2 regions of the Microbulbifer zhoushanensis genome follow, and region 1 is predicted to be linked to the other one. Evidence: riboswitches for the same ligand, from Rfam matches in the RefSeq annotation. Region 1 holds a riboswitch; the other holds the start of a gene.
The links. Region 1 has a riboswitch for thiamine pyrophosphate ahead of thiC (phosphomethylpyrimidine synthase ThiC). Riboswitches for the same ligand answer to the same signal wherever they lie in the genome.

Region 1 (4,505 bases):
CCAGCAGGCACCACTCGGGCGCGCCAGGCTGCCCGCCTCGAACAGGGTGATATCCAGCCCGCGCAATGCCAGGCGCCAGGCCAGCAGGCGCCCCATCAGGCCGCCGCCGGCGATGGCGACGCGGGGACATTGGTTGGAGACAGTCAGGGTCATCGGTTTTCCTGTGCCGGGAGCTCTCGAATGCCGAAGTTGCGGCGCGCTGCATCAGCCCTTGTGATACAACTCGCTGCCCATGTCCTTGAACTTGAGCGCCATTTCCTCCATGCCCTGTTCCGCCTCAAGCTTGCGGGAATAGTCCCGCACATCCTGGGAAATTTTCATGGAGCAGAACTTGGGACCACACATGGAACAGAAATGCGCCACCTTACCGGATTCCTTCGGCAAGGTTTCATCGTGGTAAGTGCGTGCACGCTCCGGATCCAGGCCCAGGTTGAACTGGTCTTCCCAGCGGAACTCGAAGCGGGCTTTGGACAATGCATCGTCGCGCTGCTGCGCGCGGGGGTGGCCCTTGGCCAGGTCCGCGGCGTGGGCGGCGATCTTGTAGGCCATCAGCCCCTCTTTTACGTCTTCCTTGTTGGGCAGGCCCAGGTGTTCCTTGGGCGTCACGTAACAGAGCATGGCGCAGCCGTAGGTACCGATCAGTGCAGCCCCGATACCGGAAGTGATATGGTCATAGCCCGGCGCGATATCAGTGGTCAGCGGACCGAGGGTATAGAACGGCGCGCCGTGGCAGTGCTTGAGCTGCTCATCCATGTTTTCGCGGATTTTGTGGATGGCCACGTGGCCCGGCCCCTCGATCATGGTCTGCACGTCGTGGCGCCAGGCAATTTCAGTCAGCTCACCCAGGGTGTGCAACTCACCGAACTGGGCCTCGTCATTGGCGTCGGCAATACAACCCGGACGCAGGCCATCGCCGAGGCTGAAGCTCACATCATAGGCTTTCATGATCTCGCAGATTTCCTCAAAGTGGGTGTAGAGGAAATTCTCCCGGTGGTGGGCCAGGCACCACTTGGCCATGATGGAGCCACCGCGGGACACGATGCCCGTGACGCGTTTTGCGGTAAGCGGCACATAGCGCAGCAGTACCCCGGCGTGAATGGTGAAGTAGTCCACCCCCTGCTCCGCCTGTTCCACCAGGGTATCGCGGAACACTTCCCAGTTCAGGTCTTCGGCAACCCCATTCACTTTTTCCAGGGCCTGGTAAATCGGTACCGTGCCGATGGGGACCGGTGAATTGCGCAGGATCCATTCGCGCGTCTCGTGGATATTCTGGCCCGTGGACAGGTCCATCACCGTATCCGCGCCCCAGCGCGTGGACCACACCAGTTTCTCCACCTCCTCCTCGATGGACGAGGTGACTGCGGAATTGCCGATATTTGCATTCACCTTGCACAGGAAATTGCGCCCGATGATCATCGGTTCCAGCTCCGGGTGATTGATATTGGCGGGGATGATCGCGCGCCCCTCCGCCACTTCACGGCGCACAAATTCCGGGGTGATCTGTTCCGGGATAAAAATGCCGTCGCGGGCTTTGCCGTAATCGGATTCCGCCAGCACTTCGCCGGCCGCGGCGCGGCCCATATTCTCGCGCACGGCAATAAACTCCATTTCCGGGGTAACAATGCCCTGGCGGGCATAGTGCATCTGGCTGACATTCTGCCCCGCCCGGGCGCGGCGCGGGGACGGCAGGTTGTCAAAGCGGATATGGTCCAGGCCCTGGTCGGCCATGCGCTGCTGGCTGTAGGCCGCCTGCCGGGTGGTCAGTACCTCGGTATCGCCGCGGGCCTCGATCCAGGCCTGGCGCAACCGGGGCAGGCCGTCGCGCACATTGGGCCGGTAGTCCGGATCGGAATACAGGCCGGCAGTATCATAAACCCGCAGTGGCGCGTTGGGCTCCAGCACCGGGTTGCTTTCGTCACCACCCACCACACTGTCGCCCAGGCAGATTTCGCGTACGCCAACACGGATATCGGTGCTGTCACCCTCCAGGTAGATCTTGCGGGAATTGGGAAAGGACTGGGCGGTAAGGTTGTCGAGGAAAACCCGGGCAGATTCGCGGCTTTCCGCGCGGGATTGTCCACTTTTTTTCGTGGAATCCCGTTCGCTGGACTCTCGGTTCGCGTCGACCGGCGTATCGGTTTCTTGAGACATGCTGACCCCTTTGTATTGCGCGGAAATGCGCAACGTGGCGCTTTTTCGCGGAGAGTGGCGCCCGAGCGCCCGGGGAAGAATCAGCAGAGAGGAAAGTCGTGTAATGACTTTTTCGGTAGCGGGGGATTTATGGTGAAAACCCCGCGCTCACATATGTAGCGACTTCAGATCTTGTTCCCTACGCGGGGGTTACCCCGATCAGGTTCAACGGATCTCGCAACAGCGATCTCAGCCCACAGGCACTCCGACAAGTTGTGCCGGAGTATAGTGGATGATCCGCGCCCTGGACAAGGCCGGCCAACAGTATTGTGAACTGGGGCCAAGAGAGGGTCAGATTACCAGGGATTTCTGGTAGCTCATCTCGCGAATGGCGTAGCGCACACCTTCGCGCCCTACCCCGCTCTCTTTCACCCCGCCAAAGGGGAAATGCTCCGCGCGGAAGCCCGGGCCGTCGTTTACAGCCAGCAGCCCTACATCGAGAGCGTTGAACAGCTGCTTGGCCAGGCCCAGGTCACGGGTGAAAACCCCGGCCTGCAGCCCAAAGGGACTGTCATTAACCAGCCTGATCACCTCGTCGATGCTGTCGAACGGGCGCAGCGGGATAACCGGCCCGAAGGTCTCGTCTGCCACCAGGGGCGCGTCGTCCGGGATCCTGTCGATAACCGTGGGCCACAACAGGTTGCCCTCGCGGCGATGCCCACACAGCACCCGCGCACCCCGGGTCACCGCATCCTCGACACGTCCGTGCACCTCGTCTGCGGCGGCAGTGTGGATCAGCGGGCCAACAAAAGTATCTTCCGCCATCGGGTCGCCGACTTCCAGGCGGGCGGTAGCATCCAGCAGCTTGCCGGTGAAAGCTTCGTAAACCTCGCGCTGCACAAACAGGCGCTTGGCCGCAGTGCAGCGCTGGCCGGCAGTGGCGAACCGCTGGTTGATGGCCGCGGATACCGCCGCATCCAGGTCGCCGTCCGCCATCACCACCAGAGGATCGTTGCCGCCCAGCTCGAGCAGCAGTTTCTTGTAACCGGCCGCTGCGGCAATGGCATTGGCCGCCGCCGTGCCGCCGGTAAAGTTGACTGCCTGCACCTGCGGGTGCGCCACGGCGTAGCTGGTGGCGGGAATATCCGGCACCAGCATCTGCAGTACGTTGCGATCCATACCGGCGCGATAGCAAAGCTCCACCAGGAATTCCGCCGAACGCTTGTTCTGCGGGCCTGGCTTGAACAGGATGGTGTTGCCCGCGGCAAATGCCGGACCGATCTTGTGTACAGCGATATTGATGGGGAAATTAAACGGAGTGATACACAGTACCGTGCCCAGCGGCTTCCACAACACCACGCCGATGCGCTCACGCTGCGGAGGGTAGGCATCGGAATCCAGTGCCTCGCCGTTTATGGCGCGCGCTTCCATGGCACTCGCCAGGGCTGTGTTGTACGCGCGCTCGATCTCCACCCGGCTGTCACTGATGGTCTTGCCGGTCTCGGCGGTAATTAGCCTGGCCAGGTGATCGGCGTGCTCACGGAGCAGGCCAGCAAGCCGCAACAGGATATCGGAACGCTCGAATGCTGGTGTGGCTGACTGTACCGCACGCCCCGCCACCAGTTGGCCAATAACTCGCTCGACATCGTCGCGGTCAGCAAAATCGTACTCTTCGATCAGCTCACCGTCGTAGGGATTGAGGATGCGATAATCGGCCATGGCGGCGCTCCAGTTAATTCACAATCAGTTGATAGATGATTCGCAGGCCGGCAACCAACAGTGCCAACCGCATCAGCCGGAAGAACAGCCTGCTGTCCAGGCGGTTGAGCATGGCGATGCCGATCCGGGTTCCCACCACCGCTGCCAAGGTCAACAGCAGGATCAGCCCCAGGTGATCGGAAAAGGCAAAGCCCAGGTAGATGAACGCGGGCACCTTGAGCGCATGGCACCAGGCCTGCATGACCGATTTATTCGCCACCACCTCTTTGGGCGAGAGGTCCCTGCGCACAAAAAAGGCCGCCAGCAATGGATCCACGGCGCCTGCCAGTATGCCCAGCGTCCCGGTTCCGATCCCGACCCAGAAATAATTGCGCGGGGCCAGGCGGATTTCCGGCAGTTTCTTCGGTTTCAATACGGTGTAAAAAATCAGGACGGCAAGTAGCGCCATCGGCAACTGCTGCCAGTCCAGGCTTGCCAGTCCCATCGTCATGACCGCCGCACCCAGGGTACAGCCGGCAAAAAAGGGCAGGCAGAACTCCCAGCGGATGTGCTCGCGCACATAGTAGATCCGCGCGAGATTATTCATCAGCTGTACCGCACCGTGAATCGGCACCAGCATCCGCAGCGGGATCGCCACATTGAGTGCGGCAAACATC
Region 2 (4,505 bases), on a different contig from region 1:
AAATCTTAAAACGTATAGGTACCGGAAATGCCCGCAACCCGTGGCTCGCCATACTGGTAGTAGGCTTCCGGCGCATAGCCATTGGCCGGGTTGTTGCCGAACTGGTTGCTGAAGTAGAAGCCCCGGGTGTAATAGTCCTCGTCCGCCAGGTTGCGGCCCCACAGTGAGGCCTCCCAGCTATCGCCGCGATAGGTCAGGCGCGCGTTTACGAGTTCGTAGGCGATGGACTTCTCGTTGTGGCTGTTGGAGAAATAGAAGGCGTCTTTGCCCTCCAGCTCCAGCCGCAGCAGCAGGTTTTCGGTCAATGACAGTTCGGTACCGGTGAAGAACTGGTAATTGGGCGCATGGGCCACATCCCGCCCGTCCAGGTTTACCGGCGCCAGTGCCAGGCCATTGTAGTCATCCCGGGCATCCACATGGGACGTGCTCTCGAAACCCTCGAACTCGGCGTTCAGCCAGCCCGCCGAGGCAAAGAAGCGCAGGGCTTCTGTAGCGCGGTAATCCAGTTCCACTTCGAGGCCGGTGGTTGCCCCGCCAGCAGCGTTGGTAAGAAAATCGTCGAAGGAGAAATCCGCGGGGTCGAACACCGACTGCTTGGCCTGTACGTCACTGCGATCCTGGTAGAAGGCGGCCAGTTGCGCCTGCAGGCGGTTGTCCAGCCAGGCGCCCTTGATCCCCAGTTCGTAGTTGAGTAGTTGCTCGGTGTCGAACTCGAAGGCATCGCGGCCGATATCCGGGTTGGTGGCGGAGGCCGAAATGATCCGGCCGTTGACGCCGCCGGCCTTATAGCCACGGGAGACAGTGCCGTAGACCAGGGTATCGGCAATACCGCGGTATTCCAGGGTGATATCCCCACCCCAGAGGTTTTCGTTATTGCCGGCATCAACCGCCAGTGAATCGGTGTAATCCGCCTCCCGCTGCTCGAGGCGCAGGCCGGTCACCAGCGCGAGAGTCTCGCCCAGGCTGGTGCGCAACTGCCCGTACAGGGCCTGGTTGGCGGTTTCAAACTGGCTGGTAAAGGCCTGGTTGCGCTGCAGGTCCTCGCTTTCATCGCGCAGGTAGATCCCGGCCACCCAGCTGCTGCGGCCATTGAACAGTGCTGTCTGTTCAGTGGACAGCAGGCGCAGGTCTGCACTCAGGTTGTTGCGGTCGCGCAGGTAATTGTCGGTGGAGCTGTATTCCCACGGGTGAAAGCCCACATAGGTCCAGTCTTCATCGTAGCCGTACTCGGTATCCGAGCTGGCCACGCTGACGGTGGACTCCAGGGTAAACAGGTCACTGCCGGACCAGCGGGCAACCAGTGAACCGGCCAGGGTCTCCTGGCGGTCCCAGCCGGGCTGGTCCGACAGGGTCTCGCGGGTGTTGTACAGCGAGAAGGCGTCGTAGCCGTTGTCCACGTCGATATAGAGCGCGGTGATATCCAGCTGCAGGTCGTCGCTGGCCTGGTAGCGGAGCTTGCTGCGCAGGATCGACTCATCGATATTGTTGGTGTCTTCCCGGCCCAGGTAGCCGTTATCGATGTAACCGTCCGACTGCTGGTTGCGGGCGGCCAGGCGATAGCTCAGCCTGTCGGTCAGTGCACCGCTGCCCACCGCAGACAGGGTGCGGCCATTGTATTCGGCCACCTCTGCGGAGACCTCTGCCATGGGCGTGTCTGTGGGCGCATTGCTGGTCATGGTGACCAGGCCGGCCAGGGCGTTGGCGCCGTAGACCGTGCCCTGCGGCCCGCGCAGGATCTCCACCTGGCCCATATCCAGGGTGCTGGCGGCCAGCCCCAGGCCGGTAAAATCGATGCCGTCGATGATCAGGCCCACGGACGGGTTCACCGGGTCGATAAACTGGCTGCGCTCGCCGATACCGCGAATCTGGATAAAGCGGCCCCGGGACGCACCGGCGGCAAAGTTGACGTTGGGAGCCAGGTTGAGCAGCTGGTCCAGGTTACCCGCGCCGCGGGCGCCGATGGTGGCACTGTCCAGCACACTGGCACTGGCCGCCAGGTCGAGCTGGCTGGTGTCGCGCAGCTGGCTGGTGACGATGACCTCTTCCAGGTCCCGGGTGCCGGATTCGGTCGCGGCCGCTGGCAGGGCGGACAGGCTGCCGGCCAGCGCGACTGGCATTGCGACTGAGAGGGCGATGGGTCTTATTCTGGATGGGCGATTCATGGTTCTCTCTCGGCAAAAGCTGAAGTGAAAGAGACCCGGGCTGCGACGTGAGGAGGCTATTCTTGGACTTACCTATTCCTACGCCGGTATTAACCGGATCAGGTTCAAGGGTTCGCGCTGTGGTGTCTTTCGATCACCGCGCATCTCAGGCCGAAGCCACCCCTAAGGTGTTGCGGGCGCGATCATAACAGAAGTCATGCTGGTTAGTAATTGGGCAGGGCGCCTGTAGCTTCCCTGCTGACCATTGCAGCCAGGCAGCTGGCACACGACGGAAAACCACATTGAAACCCTGGAGCCCCCCATGAAACCCGGCAATTTTTTCACGCAGCTACCGGATGCGCTCGACGCGGAGGTGTTTGAGGAGGTGCTGGCAAGCGGCCCGGTGCGAATCGAGCGGATTGTCTCCCGGGGCCAGGTTACCCCACCCGGGGAGTGGTACGACCAGGAAGAGGGCGAATGGGTAATGGTGCTGCGGGGCAGTGGCCGCATCGCCTTTGCCGACGGCCGCGAGGTGGTGCTGGGCGAGGGGGATTACCTGGATATCCCCGCCCGCGTGCGCCACCGGGTCAGCTGGACGAACCCGGATTGCCAGACGGTGTGGCTGGCGGTTTTTTACCCTGTGACTTAGGCCTTTAAATGCAGAACGGGTTCCCGGAATGGCTTTCGACTTCACAAACCAGATAGCCATATCCTGTCGATACTAAATTTTACTGATTGGCATAATCCGCGCATCGATTTTGTCCAGGAAAAAAACCCTGATAGCCAGGGCCAACAAGACTAAGAGTCCTGCAGCAACCTGGCCCTGGTTCATGCATATGGAGATAAGAAGGGCCATGCTGATACTCAGGGCAGATGAGTAGAATACGCTTGTTACAACAGCACAACCACAAGCTTCGCAGTAGGTACCATCCTCCAAGAGTCCAACATCAATACTGCATGTTTTACATTGAGGGCACTTTCGATATTTTTTCATTGTCAAACACAATAGGATTTTAAAGCCGGCCTGGATGGCTAAAGTTTTTTCTACCAAGCCGGCTCCAACTCCTGTTAGTTTACTTTGGTTTAGCGAACCCTGGAATCCAAGCCCACTGCTGCCTGATAGGTTCCGTAGGACAGTGAAAAATTACCAATGAAATGCTTCGCTAACTTACTCGTCACAAACCTGGTTGCGAAACCAACAGCCACCGGTAGTAGAGCCTGATAAAAACCACCATTTACATTTTTCATTTCCTGAAGATTTAGCTCACGCATTATTTTCTCCCTGGGATGTCAACCATATGTGAGCCCGTAATGCGCTACTTCATTTGGTGCTCGCCCTTGATTAGTAGTTACAATTGAACTCAGCGCTAATTCATCAAGCGCCTGAAAACACTATCCTGCGTGCCGATGTAGAACAATAAAAAAATACGCCAGATTAAAATCAAATCAAAGATGACATTTACTATCGAGTGAATAATGCTTGGATGTGGTAAATATTTAAAATAAGATCTATTTCAGCCGGCTAATAATCAACTAATTTTATTTTTATAAATCTTCCCCGCAGAGATAGTTTCAATCCAGTCTACAGGCGGCGCTTACAACTTATTCTTACACCTGGAGCATTCATAGTAAGCCTCGCTAACAAAGTTATTAGCGAGGCCTCTACCTCTATTATAAGTTGCCGGATCAATCGGCCAGTAAACCACCCGACCGGGCCATTACATGGAAGATATAGCTCTGCTCACGGGTACCGGACAGCAGGTGCGCGCCGGGGCCGCGGGCCCAGATACCCACGTCCTCGCCACCGTGGGTCTCGGCTTCGGTGGGTACCAGTGCTTCCTGGTGGAAGCCCGGTGCGGTGGTGTCCACTTCGGCCAGGTCCCTGCGCCCGTTGCTGGCGGGCAGGCCGTAACGGACATCCGCATCGGTCTCATCCCCCAGCGCGGCAAAGCCGCGTCCATTGGCATAGCCCAGGGTGGTGTAGGGCTTGCCATCATCGGCCAGTTTCGGTTCCGACTCCGGTTCACCGCGGCTGTCATTGCCGACCACCTTGCCCAGGATGGGATTGCCGCGGGTAGGGTAGCCGGCCATGGTGAATACATGGCTGTGGTCGGCGGTTACGATTATCAGGGTGTCTTCCGGATCGGTATTGTCCATGGCCACCCACACCGCCCGGGCGAATTCCACCGCATCGGTGAGTGCGTTGTGGGCGCTGCCGGCGTGGTGGCCGTGGTCGATTCGACCGCCCTCCACCATCAGGAAGTAACCGTCTTTGCCCCTCTCCAGCATCGCCAGCGCCTTGCCTGTCATCTCTGACAGGGAGGGTTCGCTCGCAGTGTCTTGCGGGCGGTTCGCCTCGTAGCG

Region 2: linked by a shared signal. The riboswitch ahead of LVD10_RS04865 (TonB-dependent receptor) and the one ahead of thiC (phosphomethylpyrimidine synthase ThiC) in region 1 are both predicted to bind thiamine pyrophosphate.

The regions. Positions count from the first base shown of each region.
Region 1 covers NZ_JAJSAO010000005.1:284,313-288,817, forward strand. The annotation lists gene thiO (glycine oxidase ThiO) at 1-153, opposite strand, end outside; gene thiC (phosphomethylpyrimidine synthase ThiC) at 205-2,151, opposite strand; TPP riboswitch at 2,310-2,408, opposite strand; gene safD (sulfoacetaldehyde dehydrogenase SafD) at 2,482-3,849, opposite strand; gene LVD10_RS12055 (sulfite exporter TauE/SafE family protein) at 3,863-4,505, opposite strand, start outside.
Region 2 covers NZ_JAJSAO010000002.1:289,867-294,371, forward strand. The annotation lists gene LVD10_RS04865 (TonB-dependent receptor) at 6-2,162, opposite strand; TPP riboswitch at 2,221-2,336, opposite strand; gene LVD10_RS04870 (cupin domain-containing protein) at 2,464-2,790, shown strand; gene LVD10_RS04875 (hypothetical protein) at 3,225-3,413, opposite strand; gene LVD10_RS04880 (alkaline phosphatase) at 3,828-4,505, opposite strand, start outside.